One region of the Bradyrhizobium sp. ORS 111 genome, then DNA from elsewhere that is predicted to be linked to it. Evidence: predicted binding sites of a transcription regulator. Region 1 holds the regulator's gene; each other region holds the start of a gene.
The links. The regulator PhoB, encoded in region 1, activates phosphate uptake and scavenging genes when phosphate is short. The targets are predictions, from matches to a motif close to TGTCATNNANCTGTCAT.
Positions count from the first base shown of each region.

Region 2: the regulator PhoB is predicted to act here: its motif matches at 2,819-2,835, upstream of P6U30_RS13490 (YbhN family protein).
Region 3: the regulator PhoB is predicted to act here: its motif matches at 3,303-3,319, upstream of P6U30_RS14965 (Orn/Lys/Arg decarboxylase N-terminal domain-containing protein).
Region 4: the regulator PhoB is predicted to act here: its motif matches at 3,162-3,178, upstream of P6U30_RS01930 (DUF2794 domain-containing protein).

Region 1 is NZ_CP120701.1:7,644,541-7,650,388, reverse strand. It holds gene pstS (phosphate ABC transporter substrate-binding protein PstS) at 1-27, shown strand, start outside; gene pstC (phosphate ABC transporter permease subunit PstC) at 249-1,238, shown strand; gene pstA (phosphate ABC transporter permease PstA) at 1,243-2,088, shown strand; gene pstB (phosphate ABC transporter ATP-binding protein PstB) at 2,085-2,903, shown strand; gene phoU (phosphate signaling complex protein PhoU) at 3,006-3,725, shown strand; gene phoB (phosphate regulon transcriptional regulator PhoB) at 3,785-4,495, shown strand; gene P6U30_RS35350 (GcrA family cell cycle regulator) at 4,719-5,231, opposite strand; gene P6U30_RS35345 (aspartate aminotransferase family protein) at 5,716-5,848, shown strand, end outside.
Region 2 is NZ_CP120701.1:2,971,371-2,977,218, forward strand. It holds gene P6U30_RS13485 (hypothetical protein) at 1-1,504, opposite strand, end outside; gene P6U30_RS13490 (YbhN family protein) at 1,589-2,665, opposite strand; gene P6U30_RS13495 (MFS transporter) at 3,297-4,685, shown strand; gene P6U30_RS13500 (hypothetical protein) at 4,878-5,312, opposite strand; gene P6U30_RS13505 (hypothetical protein) at 5,432-5,848, shown strand, end outside.
Region 3 is NZ_CP120701.1:3,262,719-3,268,566, reverse strand. It holds gene P6U30_RS14980 (tetratricopeptide repeat protein) at 1-476, shown strand, start outside; gene P6U30_RS14975 (DJ-1/PfpI family protein) at 646-1,803, shown strand; gene P6U30_RS14970 (acyl-CoA dehydrogenase family protein) at 1,818-2,975, opposite strand; gene P6U30_RS14965 (Orn/Lys/Arg decarboxylase N-terminal domain-containing protein) at 3,364-5,721, shown strand; gene P6U30_RS14960 (GNAT family N-acetyltransferase) at 5,740-5,848, shown strand, end outside.
Region 4 is NZ_CP120701.1:401,117-406,964, forward strand. It holds gene acnA (aconitate hydratase AcnA) at 1-1,675, shown strand, start outside; gene P6U30_RS01925 (DUF1223 domain-containing protein) at 1,923-2,684, shown strand; gene P6U30_RS01930 (DUF2794 domain-containing protein) at 3,240-3,629, shown strand; gene P6U30_RS01935 (GNAT family N-acetyltransferase) at 3,720-4,250, opposite strand; gene P6U30_RS01940 (Bax inhibitor-1/YccA family protein) at 4,336-5,127, opposite strand; gene P6U30_RS01945 (ABC transporter permease) at 5,362-5,848, opposite strand, start outside.

The sequences.
Region 1 (5,848 bases):
ACCTGGACCTCCGAGATCAAGAGCTAACTCCGACGTTTCGAACCAAAGCTGTGCCGCCCACGGGGCGGCACAGCCTCTGCAACCGGATCCGGACTCCGTCATTATCGCGACAAGCCTGGAGTTCGGGAGCGGCGCCCCGGAAGGCGCAACCGGAACGGCGTCGGTCAAAAAACGTCGGTGACGATCGCTTCGGGGCGTAGCGGGTTGCGCAGCTTTTACATAGTAGAGAGGGGATTGGCGTGGCTGACATGGCTGTTCAGAGCGATGTGATGGAAGCTGCCGGACCTTACGATCGCGCCAAGGCCCTCAGCGCGTTCAAGCTCGGTGATGCCGCCTTCTACTGGGTCACCCGGATTTCGGCGATTTCGGTTCTGTTGATCCTCGGCGGCATCATCCTGTCGCTGATCGTCGGCGCCTGGCCGGCGATGAAGGAATACGGGTTCGCCTTCCTGTGGACCCAGCGCTGGGCGCCATCGGCCGATCCGCCGGTGCTCGGCGCGGTCGGTCCGGTCTACGGCACCCTGATCACGTCGACCATCGCCATGCTGATCGCCATTCCCGTGGGCATTGGCATCGCCGTGTTCCTGACCGAACTCTGCCCGCAATGGCTGCGCCGACCGATCGGCATCGCGGTCGAGTTGCTCGCCGGCATCCCCTCGATCATCTACGGCATGTGGGGCTTCTTCGTGCTCGGCCCGTTCCTCGCCAACACGTTCCAGCCATTCATGATCCGCATCTTCGAGGGTGTGCCGGTGCTCGGCAGCGTCTTCGCGGGCCCGCCGTCCTATCTCAGCCTGTTCAACGCCTCGCTGATCCTCGCGATCATGGTGTTGCCGTTCATCACCGCGATCTCGGTCGACGTGTTCAAGACCGTGCCGTCGGTGCTGAAGGAAGCCGCCTACGGCATGGGCTGCACCACCTGGGAGGTCGTCCGCAGCGTCGTGATCCCCTACACCCGGGTCGGCGTGATCGGCGGCATCATGCTGGCGCTCGGCCGTGCGCTCGGCGAGACCATGGCGGTGACCTTCATCATCGGCAACTCGTTTCGCATCTCGTCGTCGATCTTCGCGCCGGGCACCACGATCTCGGCGGCGATCGCTTCCGAATTCGCCGAAAGCGACGGCCTGCACCAGTCCGGCCTGATCCTGCTCGGTCTGCTCTTGTTCGTGCTGACCTTCTTCGTGCTCGCCGCAGCGCGGTTGATGCTGCTGCGTCTGGAAAAGAAGGCGGGGAAGTGACGCCATGAACCCGATCTACAAATCCCGCCGCCGCAGCGACATCGTCGTCCGCGCCCTCTGCATCGGCGCTGCGCTATTCGGCGTCACATGGCTGGCGCTGATCCTGCTTACGCTGCTCTACAACGGCGTCGCAGGGCTGAGCGTGCAGCTCTTCACCGAGAACACCCCGCCGCCCGGCTCGACCGAAGGCGGTCTGCTCAACGCCATCGTCGGCTCGATCATCATGACCGTGATCGGGGTCGGTATCGGCGCGCCGCTTGGCCTGTTCGCCGGCACCTACCTTGCCGAGTACGGTAGACATGACAAGCTCACCTCGGTGATCCGCTTCATCAACGATATTCTGCTCAGCGCGCCCTCGATCATCATCGGCCTGTTCATCTATGGCGCCGTGGTGGTGCCGATGCGCGGCTTCTCGGCGATCGCCGGCTCCCTGGCGCTCGCGGTGATCGTGATCCCGGTCGTGCTGCGCACCACCGAGGACATGCTGCTGCTGGTGCCCAATCCGCTGCGCGAGGCGGCCAGCGCGCTCGGCCTGCCGCGTTCGCTGGTAATCAAGCGGATCGCATATCGTGCCGCCCGATCGGGTCTGATCACGGGCGTGTTGCTGGCCACCGCCCGCGTCGCCGGCGAAACCGCCCCGCTGCTGTTCACCGCGCTCTCGAACCAGTTCTTCAGCCTGAACCTGACCAGCACGATGGCCAATCTGCCGGTGACCATCAACAACTTCGTGCAGAGCCCCTATGCCTACTGGAAGGAGTTGGCCTGGAGCGGTGCACTGCTCATCACCTTCACCGTGCTCGCGCTCAATATCGGTGCGCGCATCCTAGGTGCCGAAAGGGCTGCAAAATGACCGAGCTTTCCGTTTCGATGACTGCCGCGAGCCACGTCCCCCAGGTGCCGCTTCCAGAGGCGCCGCCGAAAGTGACGGTGCGCAATCTCAACTTCTACTACGGCGAGCACCACGCGCTGAAGAACATCAACCTGACGCTCGGCACCAACCGCGTCACGGCGTTCATCGGCCCGTCGGGCTGCGGCAAGTCGACCCTGCTGCGCATCTTCAACCGGATGTATGATCTCTATCCGGGTCAGCGCGCCGTCGGCCAGTTGATGCTGGACCAGACCAACATTCTCGACCCCAAGCTTGACCTCAACCTGTTGCGCGCGCGGGTCGGCATGGTGTTTCAGAAACCGACGCCGTTCCCGATGACGATCTACGAGAATATCGCGTTCGGCATCCGCCTCTACGAGAAGATCTCGAAGTCCGAGATGGACGGTCGCGTGGAGAAGGCGCTGCGCGGCGGTGCGCTGTGGAACGAGGTCAAGGACAAGCTGAACGCCTCGGGCCTCTCGCTGTCCGGCGGACAGCAGCAGCGCCTGTGTATCGCCCGCACCGTCGCGGTGCGGCCCGAGGTGATCCTGTTCGACGAACCGTGCTCGGCGCTCGACCCGATCTCGACCGCCAAGGTGGAGGAGCTGATCCAGGAACTGTCCGAGGACTACACGATCGCGATCGTCACCCACAACATGCAGCAGGCGGCGCGCGTCTCTGACAAGACCGCTTTCATGTATCTTGGCGAACTGATCGAGTTCGACGACACCAACAAGATCTTCACCTCGCCGAGCGACCGACGGACCCAGGACTACATCACCGGCCGGTTCGGCTAGAGCATGATCCGGAAAAGTGGAGACCCGGTTTTCCGATGAGATCATGCTCAAACAAGGAAATGAGATCATGATCCGGCCGGATCATGATTGAAGGAGCAAGCGATGGTTTCTGAACATACCGCCAAGGCATTCGACAGCGATCTGCAGGAACTCACCCGCCTGGTCGCCGAGATGGGCGGCCTCGTCGAGCGCATGATCACCGAGTCCGTCGACGCACTGATCCGCCGCGACGTCGCGCTCGGCAAGCGCGTCGTTGCCGCCGACGTCGAGATCGACGGCCTGCAGCGCATCATCGAGGAGCGCGCGGTGCTGACGATTGCGCGTCGCCAGCCGATGGCGATCGACCTGCGCGAGATCGTCAGCGCGATGCGGGTGGCGACCGACCTCGAGCGGATCGGCGATCTCGCCAAGAACATGGGCAAGCGCGTCGCGGCCCTCGAGAGCGATTTCCAGCCGTTGAAGCTGATCCGCGGCCTCGAGCACATGACCGATCTGGTGCTGTCGCAAGTCAAGTCGGTGCTCGACGCCTACGCCGCGCACGACTTGCCGGCCGCGATGACCGTCTGGAAGGGCGACGAGGAGGTCGACGCGATCTGCACCTCGCTGTTCCGCGAACTGCTCACCTACATGATGGAGGATCCGCGCAACATCTCGTTCTGCATCCATCTGATGTTCTGTGCCAAGAACATCGAGCGGATCGGCGACCACGCCACCAACATCGCCGAAACCGTGTTCTACATGATCGAAGGCCAGCAGATCACCGACAAGCGCCCGAAGGGCGACATGACCACCTTTGCCACCACGGTGCCGGGTAACGGCTAGCTGAGGTGTTTGGTTCGCCTCTCGGGCAACGGATCAACACAGAGAAAGAACATAGACCGATGAGCGCACGCATTCTGGTAGTCGAAGACGAGGAAGCGCTGACGACGTTGTTGCGCTACAACCTCGACGCGGAAGGCTACGACGTGGAGACGGTCGGACGCGGCGACGACGCCGACACAAGGCTGAAGGAGCGTGTTCCCGATCTCGTGGTGCTTGACTGGATGCTGCCGGGCCTCTCCGGCATCGAGCTGTGCCGCCGCCTGCGGGCGCGGCCTGAGACCAAGCAGCTTCCGATCATCATGCTGACGGCGCGCGGCGAGGAGAGCGAGCGGGTGCGGGGCCTCGCCACCGGCGCCGACGATTACATCGTCAAACCGTTCTCGGTGCCGGAGCTGCTGGCGCGCGTGAAGGGCCTGTTGCGTCGCGCGAGCCCTGAGCGGCTCGCCACCGTCCTGACTTACGGCGATATCGAGCTCGACCGCGAGAAGCGCCGCGTCGCGCGCTCGGGCCGGCCGATCGATCTCGGCCCGACCGAATATCGCCTGCTCGAGTTCTTCCTCGAGCATCCCGGCCGCGTGTTCAGCCGCGAGCAGCTTCTCGACAGCGTCTGGGGCCGCGACATCTATATCGACGAGCGGACCGTCGACGTGCACATCGGCCGCTTGCGTAAGCTGCTCAATCCCGGCCGCGAGCAGGATCCGATCCGCACCGTGCGCGGTGCCGGCTATGCGCTCGACGACCGCTTCGCCAAGGCGGAGCCGCAGCCGTAAGGCGCGGGCAGCAGATAACCACAGCGTCGTCCCGGCAAAAGCCGCGACCCATAACCCCGAATGCAATTTGTTGCGCGAAGTCGGAACGACGAGTCCTGTTCACAACACAAGCCGCGGCGGATGGGTCCCGGCCTGCGGCAGGACGACGCTGTGACGTAGAGGTAGTCCCCTCACAAAAAAATCCCCGCTTGCGCGGGGATTTTGTTTCCACGGCCTATGATGCTCACCGGGTCGGCGGCTTGTTGGCGGGCCTGCGCCGGTCGGCAGCCGGCTGGTAGGCGACGCGCGAGTGGTGCGCGCAATAGGGCAGGCCGGTGAGCGCCTTGCCGCCGCAGAAGAAGAATTCAGGGCTCGAGGGGTCGCCGACTGGCCAGTGGCAGGTCGCCTCGTTCAGCTCGAGCAGCGACAGCCGCTGGCTCATCGGCACCACATTGTCATAGGCGACCGGATCCGGCTCCAGCTCGACCTCGAAGGCGTGGGCGAGCGCGGTGTTGCCGCGCGAGACCGGGCGCGCCACCCGCATCATATGTTGGGCGGGACGGGCCTTGCGCTGTCGCGGGGCAGCGGTGGAAGGGGCCTTGGCACGGCCGGATAGGCCAAGCCGATGCACTTTGCCGATCACGGCGTTTCGCGTCACATTGCCGAGTTCCGCCGCAATCTGGCTGGCCGACAGGCCCGCCTCCCAGAGCTTCTTGAGCTGCTCGACGCGATCATCGGACCAGGTCAATACCGTCATCGCATTCTTCCCTTCGCCTTGCGCCGGCCAGTCATCGGAGCGGCGCTGCGAGCCAAATCTGACAAATATCCCTGCGGTCAGAATCCCTTAGCCCTCGCCGGACGCGGTTTTGCGCCCGAACGTGTACGCAGAACGAAAGCTACTTAGAGGGTCCAGTACTGCCGCACGAGATGTCGTATCCGACAGGCCAAACGCTACAATATGGCGTGACTCTGGCGCAAGAGTCCGCGGCAGCGCGTCCACATGTTCCGACATTTATGCATTGCAATGAGGCTTTTCCACCTCACCGGTATGCTCGGGATTGCGCGCGTTTCGCACTGCAGGAAGGCCACTTCGTGGCGATTGACAGCGACTGCCCGCAGCATACAATGCCTTCCACGTGCCGCCCGAAAAGGCGGCACGTTTTGTTTTCCGAAGCTGGCCGTTGCTGCGCTGGCGTTAAGGCACGCGGCAATTGTCGGCCTCAAACCCGTCAGTGATTGCCATGACCAATAGCGCCACGTCGCATCTGCTTCCCGTCTTCGCCAGGGTCGATCTCGGCTTCGAGCGCGGAGAGGGCGCCTGGCTCATCGCGACCAACGGCGACCGCTATCTCGATTTCACCTCGGGCGTCGCGG
Region 2 (5,848 bases), 3.4 Mb from region 1:
GCGCATCGACGAATGTCATCCGGTCGGTCTGCGGATCGCGGCAGATGATGCCGGACTGGCACAGCGCGAGCGCCTTGAGCTGCGGCAGGAATTCGTTCTGCACGAAGCTCGAGACGGTCGCGAGCCGTTGCGGATCGGCGTTGAAGGAGGGATGGATATCGAACCCGGCGCGGCCGCCGGGGCAGGGTGTGCCGCCATTGGCGAGCGCCGGGTTGGCGTAGGCCGTATAAATGACACGCGACAGGTCGCCGCCGACCAATGGCTTCAGCGCATCGCGCAACTTGGCAAAACCGGACGGCAGATCGCGGGCCAGCGCCGAGCGGGCATCGTTGACCGACGCCAACGAGCCGCCGCGCTTGAACAGCGTGCGCTCGGTCGGTGTGTCGACGATCACGTCGGCGACTAGACCGGAGAAGTAGATGTCGTTGGCGCCAATCGACAGCAGCACGAGGTCGAGCGTGCGATCCGGCTGGCGGCGCCTCGCGGCCGCCAGGGCGGCGCGCAACTCGGCGAGCTGGCCGCTCACGGTGCCCGAACAGGTATTGGCGATCTTCGTCGGCAGGCACTCGCGCGCCTGCTGCGAGCTGAGCAGGCCGTCGGCTATCGTGGCGCCGGTGCATGCCAACGGCAGATAGGTCACCGCGATGTGCGGATATTGCACGGCAAGCGCCAGCGCAGTGCGGGTCTGATAGCTGTAGAGCGAGCGATGGCAGGCTGAATTGAACCATAGCGCGCTGTGGCGCTGCCAGTTGGACAGGGTGTCCGGTGCCTCGCAGGCGCGTCCACCCTTGTAGCCGGCGCGGCTCGGCCGATAGTATTGCGCGCCGCCGAGATAGGAACGGAAGCAGAAGCCGTCGTCGGACAGCGCGATCGCGCGGTCCGGATTGCCCTCGCCGGAGGCGATGCTGTCACCGAGGCCGGCGATGAAGAAATCTCGCACCGCGATCTCGGTCGTGACCCGCTGGTTTGCTTCGGAACCGCTCGCGACGTCGACGGTCGCGACCGTGGTCCGGCCGTAGCGGACGCGCAGATTGACCGGCTCGGCGCAATCGAACGTCGAAGATTGCGGCCCGTCGCCGTCGTCGAACGACCAGGCGCAGGTCGCGCCCACCGGGACCGGACCCGTGAGGCGGACGACGATCGCGTGGTCGATCGGCGTCAGGTAGCTTTCCTTGACGTTGTCCCGAGTGCAGGGCTCGCTGACGCGGCCTTGCAGGTCGATGCAGAGCCGGTTGACGGTATTGCGCGCCCAGCCGCGGCCGTCGCTCTGCAATTCCAATGCCCGCTCGGAGTCCAATACGCTGCGTCCAAGCCCGCTCTCCACTTGGAGGCGGAAGTCGCGTTCCTCGCGGAACAGGCGGAAGCGGTTGCGGACCTCCCAGGAAATCTGCAAGGGCGTGTCCTGCGCCTCCGCCGCCGACGCAATGACCACAGATAGCGCGCTGCCGAGCAGCACCGCGCAGACCGTCAAACGAAACGAAAATCGAGCCAAAAAACCAACCATGGCGCGTTTGACGTCAACGGTAAGGCAAAAATAAGAGAACCGGGTTGGGGGACGAAAAACCCGCCTGGGGCGATAACGTCGCTGTTACCTTTTCAGCCGCCTGATCCGCTGCTGTCGGCTTTCGATCGGCTGCCGCACGGTCGCCGAAGCCGTGCAGGCCTGGCTAAGTCGCTTTCGTTCCTGCCAGGGCTGCACCACGTTGAGCCAGAGCTCGCGCATGCCCATGATCGAGATCGAAATCCCGAACGGAATCAGGAAATAGAGGACGCGGAACACGACCAGCGTCGCCAGCAACTGTTCCTTGCTGAATTCCGGCAGCGCCACCAGCATCGCGGCATCGAACACGCCGATCGAGCCGGGGGCGTGGCTGGCGAACCCGAGCAGGGTGGCCAGGATGAACACGACCGCCAGCGAAACGAAGTCGATATACGGCTCGGTCGGCATCAGCAGGTACATCGCGAGCGCACAGAAGCCGAGATCGACCACGCCAATGAGAACCTGCAGGAGCGTCAGCTTCGCTGACGGCAACACCACCTTCCAGCCGTTCTGGCCGAGCTCGCGGCGCTTGTCGCCGGTGAGCAGCCAGTAGAAATAGGCGGCGATGCCGGCAAGGCAGCCGATCGCGATCAGGCGGTTCATCGCAGGCGGCAACAGGTCCATCGCCGATGCCGCGGCGGGGTGCCAAGCCATGCCGAAACCAAGCACGAACAGGTTGCCCAGCCAGAACGTCAGCCCCGACAGGAAGCAAATCTTGGCAACGTCGATCGCGGTCAGGCCGTAGTCGGAATAGATCCGGAACCGGATCGCGCCGCCTGTGAAGACGGTCGCGCCGATATTGTGGCCAATCGTGTAGCTGGTGAAGCTCGACAGCGCTGCGATGCGGTAGGGGACGTGGTTCTTGCCGATCGTTCGGAGCGCGAAGAAGTCATAGAACGTCAGCGTGCAGAAGGCGCCCACGACGCACAGGGCCGCCAGCGCGATCCGGTGCGGCGCGATGTTGGTCAGCGCGGTGAGGATGACACCGGTATCGACGCCCTTCAGGGTCCGGACCAGCGTCGTGACCGCGAACACGATGATGAGCACACTCGCAGCGATCCCGAGCCGTTTCCAGCCGATCTTTTCCTTGAAGCCACGCCCGAGCGTGGTCAGCAGCCGATGCATTCATCCTCCCGGCGGGGGCGCAATTTCAGTGGGACCCGATCACGGACGGCGACGGGTGACGGGCAGACGCACCGTGCGCGATGACCCATAAGGCAAAACCGATGCGTTGTGCAGTCCTTGACAAGCCAAGCTTCGGCTCCCGTCGGTCGTCGTTGTCATACGGGCTACATATGATCTCGTCTTGTGGAATGTGAGTCGCAGGTAAGGCATTTGCCGCGATCGGTTCACCGCACGTTCCGGTGTTCCGGCCGGTTTCCTCCACATTTTTTGCACATTTGCCGCCGCGGGAGGTCTGCCATCCCAATTTCTGAATGGACGATATGCATGCGAGGCAGGGGATATCGCACTGCCCGCGTCGTTTACCAGGACCACCAAAGTTGGCGCGGAGGCCGCGTGTCCGACTATCGGAAGGGCCGTCCGCGCCGTGCAGCGCCGATACCGCGGCAATCCGTTGGTCAGTTGGTCTATTGAGGCAAAACGACGCGCGGCGTGAAGCGCGCGCGTCGGCTGGTGACGGCCGTCATACTTCGATCAAAGGCGAAATGTCGGTTCGAAACGGATGGCTATGTGTTGCATTGGTAGCCAGAGATTGAGGTGAGCCATGCAACGCATATCCCCGAAAGCCGGGTCCATGATGGATCAACCCGCAGCCTCCCGTCCGAATCCGACCAGGCTTGCGGCGACGCTGACGCTTGCCGCAATGAGCCTCGGCTACGGCGTCGTGCAGCTCGACGTCACCATCGTCAACACCGCACTCAACGCCATCGGCACCTCGCTCGGTGGCGGCGTTGCCGGACTGCAATGGGTGGTGAGCGCCTACACGGTCGCCTTCGCCGCCTTCATCCTGACCGCGGGCGCGCTCGGCGATCGCCTCGGCGCCAAGCGCATCTTCATGGCCGGGTTCGCGCTCTTCACCGCGGCCTCGGTTGCCTGCGCGGCTGCGCCAAATGCCGCGACGCTGATCGCGGCGCGCTGCGTGCAGGGGCTCGCCGCGGCCATCCTGGTGCCGAACTCGCTCGCGCTGCTTCGCCATGCCTATGCGGACGAGAAGGCACGCGGACGCGCCGTCGGCATCTGGGCCGCAGGCGCGAGCCTCGCGCTGACGGCCGGTCCGCTCGTCGGCGGTGGCTTGATCGCGCTGGTCGGCTGGCGCACGATCTTCCTGGTCAATTTGCCGATCGGCCTTGCCGGTTTGTGGCTCGCCTGGCGCTACGCCGACGAAACCACGCGCCATTTGGAGCACGAACTCGACCTGCCGGGCCAGCTCGCCGCGGTGGCTGCCCTCGGCACACTGGCCGGCGCGCTCATCGAAGGCGGCGCAGTGGGCTGGAGCAATCCATTCGTGGTGGCGGGCTTCGTTCTGGCGGCGGTCTTCGCGGTGCTGTTCGTCTGGCGCGAGTCGCGCGCGACCCAGCCGATGTTGCCGCTGTCGCTGTTCGAGGAGCGGATGTTCGCCGCGACCTCGCTGGTCGGCCTGCTCGTCAATATCGCCTTCTACGGCCTGATCTTCGTGATGAGCCTTTACTTTCAGCAGGTCAACGGCCTGTCGGCGCTCCAGACCGGCCTTGCCTTCGTGCCGATGCTGGGCGCGGTCCTGCCGGTCAATCTGATTGCGCCGCGCGTTGCCGAACGGATCGGCGCGGTTGCGACCATCGCACTCGGCACCGCGCTGGGAGCCGCCGGCTGCCTCGCGATGCTCGGCATCGATCGCGACACCAGCTATCTGGCGATTTGCCTGCAACTGATCGCGATGAGCGCCGGGCTGGGCCTTCTGGTGCCGCCGCTGACATCCACGCTGCTCGGCAGCGTCGAGCCGAAGCGCTCCGGCATTGCGGCCGGCGTGCTGAATGCCACGCGGCAAACCGGCAGCGTGCTCGGTGTCGCGCTATTCGGCTCGCTGGTTGGCCGGTCCTCGGCCTTCATCGCCGGCCTGCATGCGTCGCTCCTCATCTCAACCGGCGTGCTGCTGGCTGCGGGCGCGATGATTTGGTTCGGCGCAACGTCACGAGCGCGGCAATGATCGACGTGGATGATTGCTGCGCGGCGGCGTGCTGCTGAGCACCAGCCGTTGCAGCGCGACCGGCTTCACAAAACCTTGTCAGGTGTCAGGCCGTTCAAAGCGTCTTCACCACAGCCGGCCGCTGAGGTGGCCAGGATGTTGCGGCGGACGCCGGAGCGTTCCGTGGCCTGATCATCGGCAAGGGCGCTGAAGTCAGGTCTTGCGCAGGGCGAAATAGGCGCCGCAAAATGCCATCACCGCACCAAGACACAGCGCGGCGAGGCCGGCCAGCACGGCGGAAGCCGTCGAGACGGAACTCGGCGCCGACGCGGCTTGGCCGGCGCCGGCCAGGATCAGCACGCCGACGACGATCAGGAACTGCCGCATTCGCCGCGGGACCTGACCCGAGACCGCGCTCTGCATCAGATTAGTGGTGAAGTAGCCGCCCGAGAATCCGACGGTCGCGATCAGCCACCATGCGATCGCCGCACCTGCCGGCATGAATTCATGCGTGTCGGACCGCCACAGCCCGCCAAGGTCGAGCCCGTAGCGCGCGCCGAGCATGTGCACGGCCAACGCCAGCAGCACTCCGGATAGCATCGCGCCGCCCAGGATCAGGTAGCGCGGAAAATAGGTCGTCTCGGCCATGCGTCGCTTGTAGGATAGCCGCGGCGTGCCGCGCAAGCTCGCGCGCGCGTTTGAACAAGCGGAATGGCCGATTGCCAACAACGTTGCAGGATCGATCTGGGACAGGCGCGGGCGCTCCCGTGCGCTATGCCTACAAGGCCTCCCTGATCGGCTCAGCGCATCAGTTCGAACTGACCGATGCAGGGCTGTCGTGGACGATCGCCGGCAGATCGGGTGTGTGGGAGTATTCGGACATCTCCGTGGTCAAGCTGTCCTATCGCCCGGTGTCGATGCAGCAGCAGCGGTTTCGTGCCGACATCGACAACGCCAAAGGCGGCCGCATCGCGGTCCTTTCGACCACCTGGCAAACCGCGACGTTGATCGCGCCGCAAGGGCATCTCTACAGGGACTTCATCGTCGAGCTGCATCGCCGGATGCAGGCGGCCGGCAGCAGGGCCGTCTTGACCGGAGGCCTCGGGCCGAAGACTTATACTGCGGCGCTCGCGCTGCTGGCTGGTCTCGCCATTGCGATGACGGGACTGTTGCTGCGCGCAGTG
Region 3 (5,848 bases), 3.6 Mb from region 1:
CGCATTACGACACGCCGGCAACGGCGCCGACCTACCCACAGCAGAAAGGCAAGAAGGCGACACATACCAAAAAGCCCACCAAGCAATCCGGCTTCGAGGATCCCGCGTTTCGCGACGGCTACCGCGCCGCCTATGCGACGATCTACGAGCGCAACGACTATGCCGCCGCGATCGATCAACTCCATGCGCTCGGTCACGACGATCATCCGAACGTCGCCAATCTGATCGGCTACTCCTACCGCAAGCTCGGCGACTACAAGCAGTCGCAGGTCTGGTACGAACGCGCGCTGAAGGCCGATCCGAACCATGTGCTGACGTGGAACTACTATGGTCTGTGGCAGATCGAACAGGGCAACCGCGACCAGGCGGAATACCATCTGCGCCGCATCGCCGAGATTTGCGGCACCGATTGCGCGGAGTATCGCTCGCTCGCGGCCGCACTCGAGCAACCGCCCGGCACGAACCTGGTCTACTGAGCTGCACCGTCGACCTTGTGTCAGCCTGTAGCCCGCATGAGCAAGCGGGCTGCATGGAGACGCCGCCGGCACCGGCGTGTCCGTTTTTGCGGGAAATACGCCGTTTCGATCGATGGACTCGCCGGATAGCTTGGGCGATGACCTGAGCGATCCGTTGAGACACTTCATCATGAACTGGCGATATCTTGCATGGGGTGGTGTTGCGGTCGCCGCGCTGGTTGCAATCCTTGGCGGCGGCTGGCTGCTCACCCTTCCTGCGGCATCAACGTACAAGCGCCCTCCTCCGATCGCGCAGGAGGAGCATGATGCATCGATCGCGGCCCTGAAGCCGCCGAAGCGACAACGCCCGCTGATCGCGATCGTCGGCATCAATGAGATGACCGAGACCACCGACTATCTGATGCCTTACGGCATCCTCAAGCGCGCCGATGTCGCCGACGTCGTGACGCTGGCGACGGAACGTGGAGCGGTGACATTGTTCCCGGTGCTGAAGGTCGAACCGGACGCGACGATTGCAGCGTTCGATGCCGCGCACCCCGATGGGGCCGACTACGTCATCGTGCCCGCGATGAGCCGTGACGACGATCCGACCGTGATGCAATGGATCCGACGCCAGGCGGACAACGGCGCCGTCATCATCAGCGTCTGCGCCGGCGCCAAGGTCCTCGCCTCTGCCGGCCTGCTAGACGGCCGGCGAGCGACGACCCACTGGTTCTACCTGAAGAACTTGCGCGACAATCATCCTCAGATCCACTACGTCGCGAACCGCAGGATCGTGATCGACCGCGCCGTTGCGACGACGACCGGGATCTCGGCGTCGCTGCCGATGTCGCTCACCCTGATCGAGGCGATCGCCGGCCGCGCCAAGGCGGAGACGATCGCCCGCGAGATCGGTGTCGACGACTGGGATGCGCGCCACGACAGCAGCGCGTTCAAATTCACGCGCCCGTTCGCGCTGACCGCGATCCGGAACGCGCTGGCCCTCTGGAACAGGGAGCGGCTCGGCCTCAAGCTCACGCCCGGCGTCGACGAGGTTTCGCTGGCGCTGGTCGCAGACAGTTGGTCGCGCACCTATCGCTCGCACGCGGTGACCTTTGCCGCAACCGACGGCGTCCAGATCACGCGCAACGGCTTGCGCATCTATCCGCAACAGGTCGCGACCGACTGGCCCGCGGCGCGCCTGCTCCCTCCGGTAGGAACGACGCCGCCGGCGCAGGCACTCGACCAGGCCTTGGACGAAATTGAGACGCGCTATGGTCGAAGCACGGTCGACTTCGTCGCCATGCAACTGGAATATCCGCGACCTCCGGCGGCGCGCAATGAATAGTCGAAACCGGCCCTCTAGAACCGCCACGTGCCGGGATCGAGGCCGAGGCTCACGCGACCGCCGAGAGCATAGCAGCTCGGGTTCATCGCCACATGCTTGATCGCCGCGTGGACGTCGCGGACCGACCGCTCCAGCGTCCCGGTCTCGAAGATCGCGGCGGTGCCGGCATGGGCCGCAATCATGTCGACGACCCGCGCGGCATTTTCCGCGGCATTGGCGCAAGCCGTCCGCAGGAACACCCGCGCCTCGATAAGACGGCCGCCTCCGGCGTCGATCGCTGCGATCAACTCGGCCATGGCTTCGGCGAGCAAGGCGCGCGCTGAACGCAGCGCGACCTCCGCCCGGCCAACCATGTCTTGAACCGTCTCGCTGTCGCGCATCGTGCCGGAGCTGCCGAGCCGTGCCTTCCGCCCGGCCAGCTCGATAAAGGCCGCAAGCGCACCTCGTGCGATGCCCAGGGGAACGACAGAGATCGTCCAGGCGAACGCGGACAGACCCGGCAGCCGATATGGAATTCCGCGTTCGGTGGGTTGAAGATCGACCAGCGCGTGGGTGTGGCTGAACGGAACAAAGCTGTCGCGCACCTCGAAGTCGCAGCTTCCGGTGCCACGCAGTCCGGATACGAACCAGGTGTCGTGCACCCGGACCTCCGATCGGTCGAAGTAGCAGCACAACGGCGGTCCATTCTGGCCGGCAGCCGTCTTCACGCTGGCGAGCCCCATGAACCGGGTCGCATGATGAGCTCCGCTGCCGAACGGCCAGCGTCCGCTGACACGATACCCTCCTTCGACCTCGGTCGCCGTGCCGACCGCACCGGTCGCGCTGACGACAAAGGCCAGCGGATCGGCGAACCAGCTCCGGGCCACCTCCGCGGATAGATAGCCGCCGATCCGGCTCATGCCGCCGCCATTGCCGACAATCCAGCCAACCGAGCCGTCGAGCGCGGAAGCTGCCTCGACAATCGTCATGAAATCGAACGGGGAGAATTCCGGCCCGCCGAGCGACCTCGGCAGATAGAGCCGAAACAGTCCCGCTTCGGCGAGCGCGTTGAAGACTGCGTCGGGCAGCCTGCGGTCGTGGTCGAAATGCTCGCGCTCCGCGGCGACGAGCGGTGCCAGCCGGTCGATGGCGGCGAGATAGGTCGCGACACTGGCTTCAGCGGGTACGAGCATGGCGCCCTCCGGCTTGGGATGCGTCCACTGTCGAGCATCATGCCGCACCAGGCAAACGCGAAGAATTTCAGCTAAGGATGAACTGAATTCATCCACATTCCCCGTCCGGTGCGGGGCTATCGCACACGTCTTGGGCGGCTGCGCACGTACTCGGCCTCGTGGTTCGAGACGCGCCGCAAGCGGCGCTCCTCACCATGAGGGTCTACTGGTGTGCCGCAAAACGAGACCTCATCCTTAAGGAGCCCGCCAAAGGCGGGCGTCTCGAAGGATGGCCGCAGGGCGCCTTTCTCCCAAATGCGATTGCCCTACCGTCCTGCGCCCGCCGCGTGTCATCCGCTTGTCATGAATTGTGCCGACAGGTTCAGCCTGATGGACGTCGAGGACACGCATGGACTATTTCAAACGCTTCAACTTCCTGTTCGCCGCGCCGGTGTTCGAGGCCGACGATCTCGAAGGCATCCGCTTCAACCAGATCATCGCCGAAATCGAGCGATCGGGCTTCGAGGTGGTGCGCGCCCGCAAGCTGGAGGATGCCGAGATCGCGGTGCAGACCGATGCCGCGATCGGCTGCATGGTGGTCGACTGGGGCAAGAAGGGGCTTGAAGGCAAGACCGCGGCGCTGATCAATCTGATGCGCCGGCGCGGCCTCGACTTCCCGATCATCCTCCTGATCCGCCGCAAGCGGTTCGAGGACCTGCCGGTCGAGGTGCTGGATTTTATCGACGGCTACGTGTTCCTGTCCGAGGAGACCCCGCCCTTCATCGCCAAGAACCTGATCAGCCGGCTCAAGCAATATGCCGAGACGCTGAAGACGCCGTTCTTCGGTGCGCTGGTCGACTATGCCGAGGAAGGCAATCAGCTCTGGACCTGCCCCGGCCACAATGGCGGCGTGTTCTACAGCCGCAGCCCGATCGGGCGGGTGTTCGTCGAGCATCTCGGCGAAGCGGTATTCCGCGACGATCTCGACAATTCCGTACTCGACCTCGGCGACCTCCTGACCCATGAGGGGCCGGCGCTGCGAGCGCAGAAGGAGGCGGCGCGGATCTTCGGCGCGGAGAAGACCTATTTCGTGCTCAACGGCACCTCGACCTCCAACAAGGTCGCGCTCGGCTCGCTGGTCACCGACGGCGATCTCGTGCTGTTCGACCGCAACAACCACAAGGCTGCCCATCACGGCGCGCTTTTGATCGGCGGCGGCATCCCGGTCTACGTTCCGACCGTGCGCAACGCCTGGGGCCTGATCGGCCCGATGCGCTGGGACCTGCTCGATGAGAGCGCCTTGCGCGATGCCATCCGCAAGCACCCGCTGGTCAAGGACGAGAACGCCTGGAAGAAGCCGCGCCCCTTCCGTGTCGCGGTGGTGGAGCAGTGCACCTATGACGGCACCATCCACTCTGCCGAGATGATCCTCCAGCGCATCGGCCATCTCTGCGACTACATCCTGTTCGATGAGGCCTGGGCCGGCTTCATGAAATTCCACCCGATCTATGCCGGCCGCTTCGCGATGGGGCTGTCCGACCTCGGCCCCGAGGCGCCCGGCATCATCGCGACCCAATCGACCCACAAGCAGCTCGCGAGCTTCTCGCAGGCCTCCCAGATCCACATCCGCGATCGGCACATCAAGGGCCAGAAGCGCCGCGTGGAGCACCGCCGCTTCAACGAAAGCTTCATGCAGCACGCCTCGACCTCGCCGTTCTATCCGCTGTTCGCTTCGCTCGACGTCGGCGCGCAGATGATGAAGGGTCGCTCCGGCGAAGTGTTGTGGGACGACACGATCCGGCTCGGCATCGAGCTGCGCAAGAAGATCCGCGCGGTGAAGCGCGAGTTCGAGGAGAACGAGACGCGGGTCGAGCGGCGCTGGTTCTTCGAGCCGTTCGTGCCCGACCGCGTGATGATCCCGGACGTGGCGCGCGAAGGCGGCGTGCACAATGTCGCCTGGGAGACGATCTCGACCGACCAGCTTGCGACCAGCCCGTCCTACTGGCAGCTCAAGCCCGGCGAGAGCTGGCATGGCTTTCCGGAGCTGACCGCGGGCTTTGCCATGACCGACCCGAACAAGCTGACGCTGCTGACACCGGGCTTCGACCATGCGACCGGCGCCTATGCCGACCATGGCATTCCCGCGCCGGTGGTGGCGCAATATCTGCGCGAGAACCGCATCGTCGCCGAGAAGAACGACCTCAACTCCCTGCTCTTCCTGCTGACGCCGGGTGTCGAGGCCAGCAAGGCCGGCACGCTGGTCTCCGGCCTCGTCGCCTTCAAGAAGCTGCACGACGACAACGCGCTGCTTGAGGACGTCATCCCCGAATTCTACCGCCGGCGGCCGCACCGCTATGCCGGGGTCCGCTTGCGCGATCTCTGCGGCGACATGCACCGCTTCTTTCGCGACGCCGGAGTCAGCGCGCTGCAGGCGAAGCAATTCCTGCCCGAGCATCTGCCCGAGATCGCGATGTCGCCGCGCGAGGCCTCGCGTTATCTGGTGCGCAACGACGTCGACTACCTGCCGATCGACGAAATCTTCGGCCGCATCGCGGCGACGCCATTCGTGGTGTACCCGCCCGGCATCGCGACCATCGTGCCCGGCGAACGGCTCTCGGAGCGCAGCAAGCCGATGATCGACTATCTCAGGATGTTCGAAGCAAGCTTCAACGCGTTTCCCGGATTCGAGGTCGAGATCCAGGGCGTCTACAAGGAAATCGATGCGTCAGGCCGCGTCCGCTTCTATACTTACGTTGTGGCGGAATAAGCGGACGGACAGCGCGCAATGGACAATGAGCACAAGATCACTGTGCGCGCCTCGCGCGACAGCGACGTCGACGCCATGCTGTCGATCTACCGCCGCCACATCCGCCGCGGCGTCGAGGAAAGCGTCG
Region 4 (5,848 bases), 780 kb from region 1:
GCAGTCCTACGCCAAGGCGCAGGGCCTGTTCCGCACCGCCAACTCGGCTGATCCGGTGTTCACCACCACGCTGACGCTGGACCTCGGCGACGTCGTGCCGTCGATGGCCGGACCGAAGCGCCCCGAGGGCCGCATCGCGTTGCCATCGGTCGCCTCCGGTTTCGCCAGCGCACTGGTCAACGAGTACAAGAAGCCTGATGGTGAGGAAAAGCGCTACGCCGTCGAGGGCCGCGATTTCGAGCTCGGCCATGGCGACGTCGTGATCGCCGCGATCACCTCCTGCACCAACACTTCGAACCCGAGCGTGTTGATCGGCGCCGGCCTGTTGGCGCGCAATGCGGCTGCCAAGGGCCTGAAGGCCAAGCCGTGGGTGAAGACCTCGCTCGCGCCGGGCAGCCAGGTGGTTGCGGAATATCTCGCCAATTCCGGCCTGCAGAAGGATCTCGACAAGGTCGGCTTCAACCTGGTCGGCTTCGGCTGCACCACTTGCATCGGCAATTCCGGCCCGCTGCCGGAAGAGATCTCGAAGTCGATCAACGACAACGGCATTGTCGCCGCCGCCGTGCTGTCGGGCAACCGCAACTTCGAAGGCCGCGTCTCGCCCGACGTGCAGGCGAACTACCTCGCTTCGCCGCCGCTCGTCGTGGCGCATGCGCTCGCCGGCACCGTGACCAAGGATCTCGCGGTCGAGCCGCTCGGCATCGGCAAGGACGGCAAGCCAGTGTTCCTGAAGGACATCTGGCCGACGGCGAAAGAGATCAACGCCTTCATGAAGAAGTACGTCACCGCGACGATCTTCAAGAAGAAGTACGCCGATGTGTTCAAGGGCGATACCAACTGGCGCAAGATCAAGACCACCGAAAGCGAGACCTATCGCTGGAACATGAGCTCGACCTATGTGCAGAACCCGCCTTACTTCGAAGGCATGAAGAAGGAGCCCGAACCGATCACCGACGTGGTCGATGCGCGGATCCTCGCGATGTTCGGCGACAAGATCACGACCGACCACATCTCGCCGGCCGGTTCGATCAAGCTCACCTCGCCCGCCGGCAAGTTCCTGAGCGAGCACCAGGTGCGCCCTGCCGACTTCAACCAGTACGGCACGCGCCGCGGCAACCATGAAGTGATGATGCGCGGCACCTTCGCCAACATCCGCATCAAGAACTTCATGCTGAAGGGCGCCGACGGGAATATTCCGGAAGGCGGATTGACCAAGCACTGGCCCGACGGCGAGCAGATGTCGATCTACGACGCGGCGATGAAGTACCAGCACGAGGGCGTGCCGCTGGTGGTGTTCGCCGGTGCAGAATACGGCAACGGCTCGTCGCGCGACTGGGCCGCGAAGGGCACACGGCTGCTCGGGGTGCGCGCGGTGATCTGCCAGAGCTTCGAGCGCATCCATCGCTCCAACCTGGTCGGCATGGGTGTGCTTCCGCTCACCTTCCAGGAAGGCACGTCATGGTCCTCGCTCGGTCTCAAGGGCGACGAGACGGTCACGATCCGCGGGCTCCAGGGTGATCTGAAGCCGCGCCAGACGTTGACTGCCGAGATCACCTCGAATGGCGGGGGCAAGAAGGAAGTCCCGCTGCTCTGCCGGATCGATACGCTCGACGAGCTCGATTACTATCGCAACGGCGGCATCCTGCATTTTGTGCTGCGCAAACTCGCCGCCTAGGCCCTTTGTTTGAGCATGATCTCCGCGCAAACGCCTTGCGTTTGTCGCGGGGGAAAACTGCTTCACACTTTTCCGGATCATGCTCCAACGCGGATTTGTGATCAGTGCCTCACTGCTTAGTGAGTAGCGGCTAAAAAGAAGGCGGCCTATGAAAAGGCCGCTTTCTCGCGTTTTGGGGCACGCGGTTCAGGGACAACTTCATGCTCCGTACAAATACGGATGGAAATCATCACGACTGGTTCGCAGTATGACAGCGATGATGGCCTATAATCGTATCTCGCGATGGTCCAGCGCGCTCGGCATCTGCGCAATCGTCGCAATCATCCGCCCCGCTCACGCCGATCCGCGTGCCGTCGTCGAACTCTTCACCTCACAGGGATGCTCGTCCTGTCCGCCAGCGGACAAGATCATCGGCGATCTTGCGAAGGATCCGAGCGTCATCGCGCTCAGCATGCCGATCGACTATTGGGACTATCTCGGCTGGAAGGATACGCTGGCCGATTCGCGCTTCAGTGCGCGCCAGAAAGCCTATTCGCATATGCGCGGCGATCGCGATGTCTACACGCCGCAGGCCGTGATCAACGGCTCGGCGCATGTGATCGGCAGCGATCGCGCTTCCATCGAAAGCGCCATCAAGGACACCGACAGGAGCGCCGGCGTGATGTCGGTGCCGGTGTCGATGACACTGACGGGCAAGCAGATCAATGTTTCGGTGGCGGCGTCCAAGTCGCCGGCGGTATCGCGCGGCGAAGTCTGGATCTGCTCGATCTCGAAATCGGTGCCGATCTCGATCGGACGCGGCGAGAATCGCGGCCGCGAAATCACCTACCACAATGTCGTCCGCAATCTGCTGAAGGTCGGCGACTGGAACGGTTCGTCCGGAAGCTGGACCGTGCCGTTGGAGAACATCACGCGCGAGGGCGTCGACGCCGCCGCCGTGTATGTCCAGGACGGCAGTCGGGACAGGCCGGGCCCGATGCTCGGCGCGGCATTCACCTCACTGCACTAAAGTGCGTATGATTGCCTTTTGAGGTCGGCGTCACGCTTTGAGTGAATGCCAGCCTTCGATCGCGTGCCAACGCGCGCTGTCTTCCCGAGACATGGGCGTCGATATCCGTCCCGAAATCTGTTGCGGTGAGGGCGGCTCAACTCTGCGCGTTTCGATCGCGCGTGAGTATCGCCAAAAACAAAAAGGACCAACTTTCGTTGGCCCAGTGTTGGGGATCAACTCCCCCCGCGTACAGGCCCGATCCCGACGGCCCCGGGGGGCTGGGGGCTGAGGAATCCGGAACCGAAAGGACCGGGCCAACGCAGGGTTCTCTTTTCGCAGAGCAGCGGGGCAGGCGGTGGGCGGAAGTTGGGCAGCAATATGATTCTGCTAACGTTCCCGTGACTCTTTTTCGGACAATCCGTCGCGCTCCGACATGGTTTACGCCTGCTTTGCATTGCGAATGGCCCCTTGCGATGCCCCTCGCTTAGCGCGATCATGTCAGCCTCGTGACGATCCCGGAGAGGGACACCGGCCTTCGGAATAGGTCGTCACCGGGATGACAGGAGGCGCTCGATGAGTTTGATGTCGGAGGACACTGATCCGAGCGGGATGCGTGCCGTGGCGCGCCCCGCCGCCGCGGCCCAGCCCAACCGCGTGACCTTCAATCGACTTGAGCTCAACCGCATTCTCAACCTGTATGGCCGCATGGTCGCCGATGGCGAGTGGCGCGACTACGCGATCGACTTTCTGAAGGAGCGCGCCGTGTTCTCGGTGTTTCGCCGGGCCTCCGAAGTGCCGATCTACCGGATCGAGAAGGACCCGCGCCTCGCGCGCAAGCAGGGCATGTACAGCGTGATCTCGGCGACAGGCCTGATCCTGCGCCGCGGTCATGAGCTGGAGCGCGTATTGCTCGTGATCGATCGCAAGCTGGCACTGGCTAGGCGGGCCAATTCAACGCTGTAACCCGGATGGAGCGAAAGCGTAATCCGGGTCTGTGTCCGCGGATAAACTAGCCCCGGATTTCGCTTGCGCTCCATCCGGTACGGATCTTGGCTAATCGGTCGGCACCGTTCCGGCACCTTCGCCGAGCTCGCGCTGCATCATCACCGTATCGAGCCAGCGGCCGAACTTCAGGCCGACGTTTGGATGCGTCCCGATCATCTGGAACCCGCATCTGCGATGCACGCCGATCGAGCCGGCGTTGGCGGAATCGCCGATCACGGCGACCATCTGCCGGAAGCCGCGGGCTCCGCATTCGGCGATCAGGCGCTCCATCAGTTGCAGGCCGATGCCGCGGCGATGGATCGCGGGATCCAGATAGACCGAGTTCTCGACCGTGAAGCGGTAAGCCGGTCGAGGCCGATAGGGGCCGGCATAGGCATAGCCGACGACGCGTCCCTCGTGCACGGCAACGAAGTAGGGAAAGCCGCCATCGATCAGCGCTCGGTAGCGGCGGGTCATCTCGGTGAGGTCGGGTGGGATCAGCTCGAACGTGGCGGTGCCGAAACGCACCGCCTGCTCATAGATCGCGGTGATGGAAGGAAGGTCCGCCTCAACGGTCGGCCTGATTTCCGGATTGGACATGGCGCGACACTATTTTTGCTCCGCGCAAAAGAAAAGCCCCGGCCAATTGGGCCGGGGCTTCGATCTGTCCGTTCGACGTTGCGCGTCAGTCGCGCTGGCCGAGGAGCTGCAGCAGCAGCGTGAACAGGTTGATGAAGTTCAGGTAGAGCGAGAGGGCACCGGTGATCGCCGCACGCTCTGCCATCGCGCCGCCCTGCGAGGCGTAGCCATAGATGTAGTCGTTCTTCAGCCGCTGGGTGTCCCAGGCGGTGAGGCCTGCGAACACCAGCACGCCGACCACCGACACGATGAACTGCAGCGCCGAGCTCGCCAGGAACAGGTTGACCAGGCTGGCGATGATGATGCCGATCAGGCCCATGAACAGGAACGAGCCCATGCCGCTCATGTCACGCTTGGTGGTGTAGCCGTAAAGGCTGAGCGCACCGAACGTCGCCGCGGTGATGAAGAACACGCGCACGATCGAGGTGTGCGTGTACACCAGGAAGATCGACGACAGCGACAGGCCCATCAGCGCCGAGAACACCCAGAACAGCAACTGGGCGGTCGAGGGCGCCAGACGGTTGATGCCGGCCGAGATGACGAACACCATCACCAAGGGCGCGAGGATGAACAGCCACTTCAGCGGGCTGACGAACATCGCGTAGCCGAACTGCGTCAGATAGGCATTGCCAAACTTCGCGACGGCGGCGGACGGATCGCCGGTCACCGCAGCCATGTAGACACCGAGCGCGGCAAGGCCGGTGATGGCCAGGCCGATGCTCATGTAGTTGTAGATGCGCAGCATGTAGGCGCGCAGACCGGCGTCGACGGCCGCAGCGTCAATGCGCCCGGCGGCCCGGCCGAAAGGAGAAGCGTAGTTGCGGTCTAGGTCCGACATGGTCGAATTCCCGTGGTTGGTCCCGGTGGAGCGCAAGGGATTTGCGGCGCCGGTCGTAAATCTATCTCAGATGGCGCGGTTTGCCGAACATTAATTCGGTGTCATCAAACCGATCATCCGACCCGGTTGGTATGTGGGAAATTAACACATCCGACGCAAGCTTCCACGCGCGGCCGAATGTCGCTCTGGCCCGGCATTTGCAGTGAAATACGGTGTCGCCGGCGCTACAAATTGTCACAAATTCCGCAGCACCGAGGCGGGTTTCTGATTCAGCGCCAGCAGCGTTCCGGCCAGTCCCAATCCGACCGTGACGACCAATGCTGCGACCACGACCAGCGCGGCGCTTCCGGCCTGCCAGATGAAGCTCAGTGTCATGAGCCGCGTCACGATCAACCAGGCCGCGATCGAACCGGCGATGACGCCGAACGCGGCAGTTGCAAAACCGATCATCAGGTACTCCAGCGCGTAGGCGCCGAGCAGTCGTGCTCGCGTGGCGCCCAGCGTCTTGAGGATCACGGCATCGTAGACGCGGTGGCGATGGCCGGCAGCCAATGCTCCGCCCAGCACCAGGATGGCGGAGATCAGCGTCACGGCGCTGGCGCCGCGGATCGCCAGCACAAGGTTGCTGACGACGCTGCCGATCGTCTCCAGCGCCTCGCGGACACGCACGCTCGTCACCATCGGGAAGGCGTCGGCGACCTGCTTGATGATGCGGGCGTCC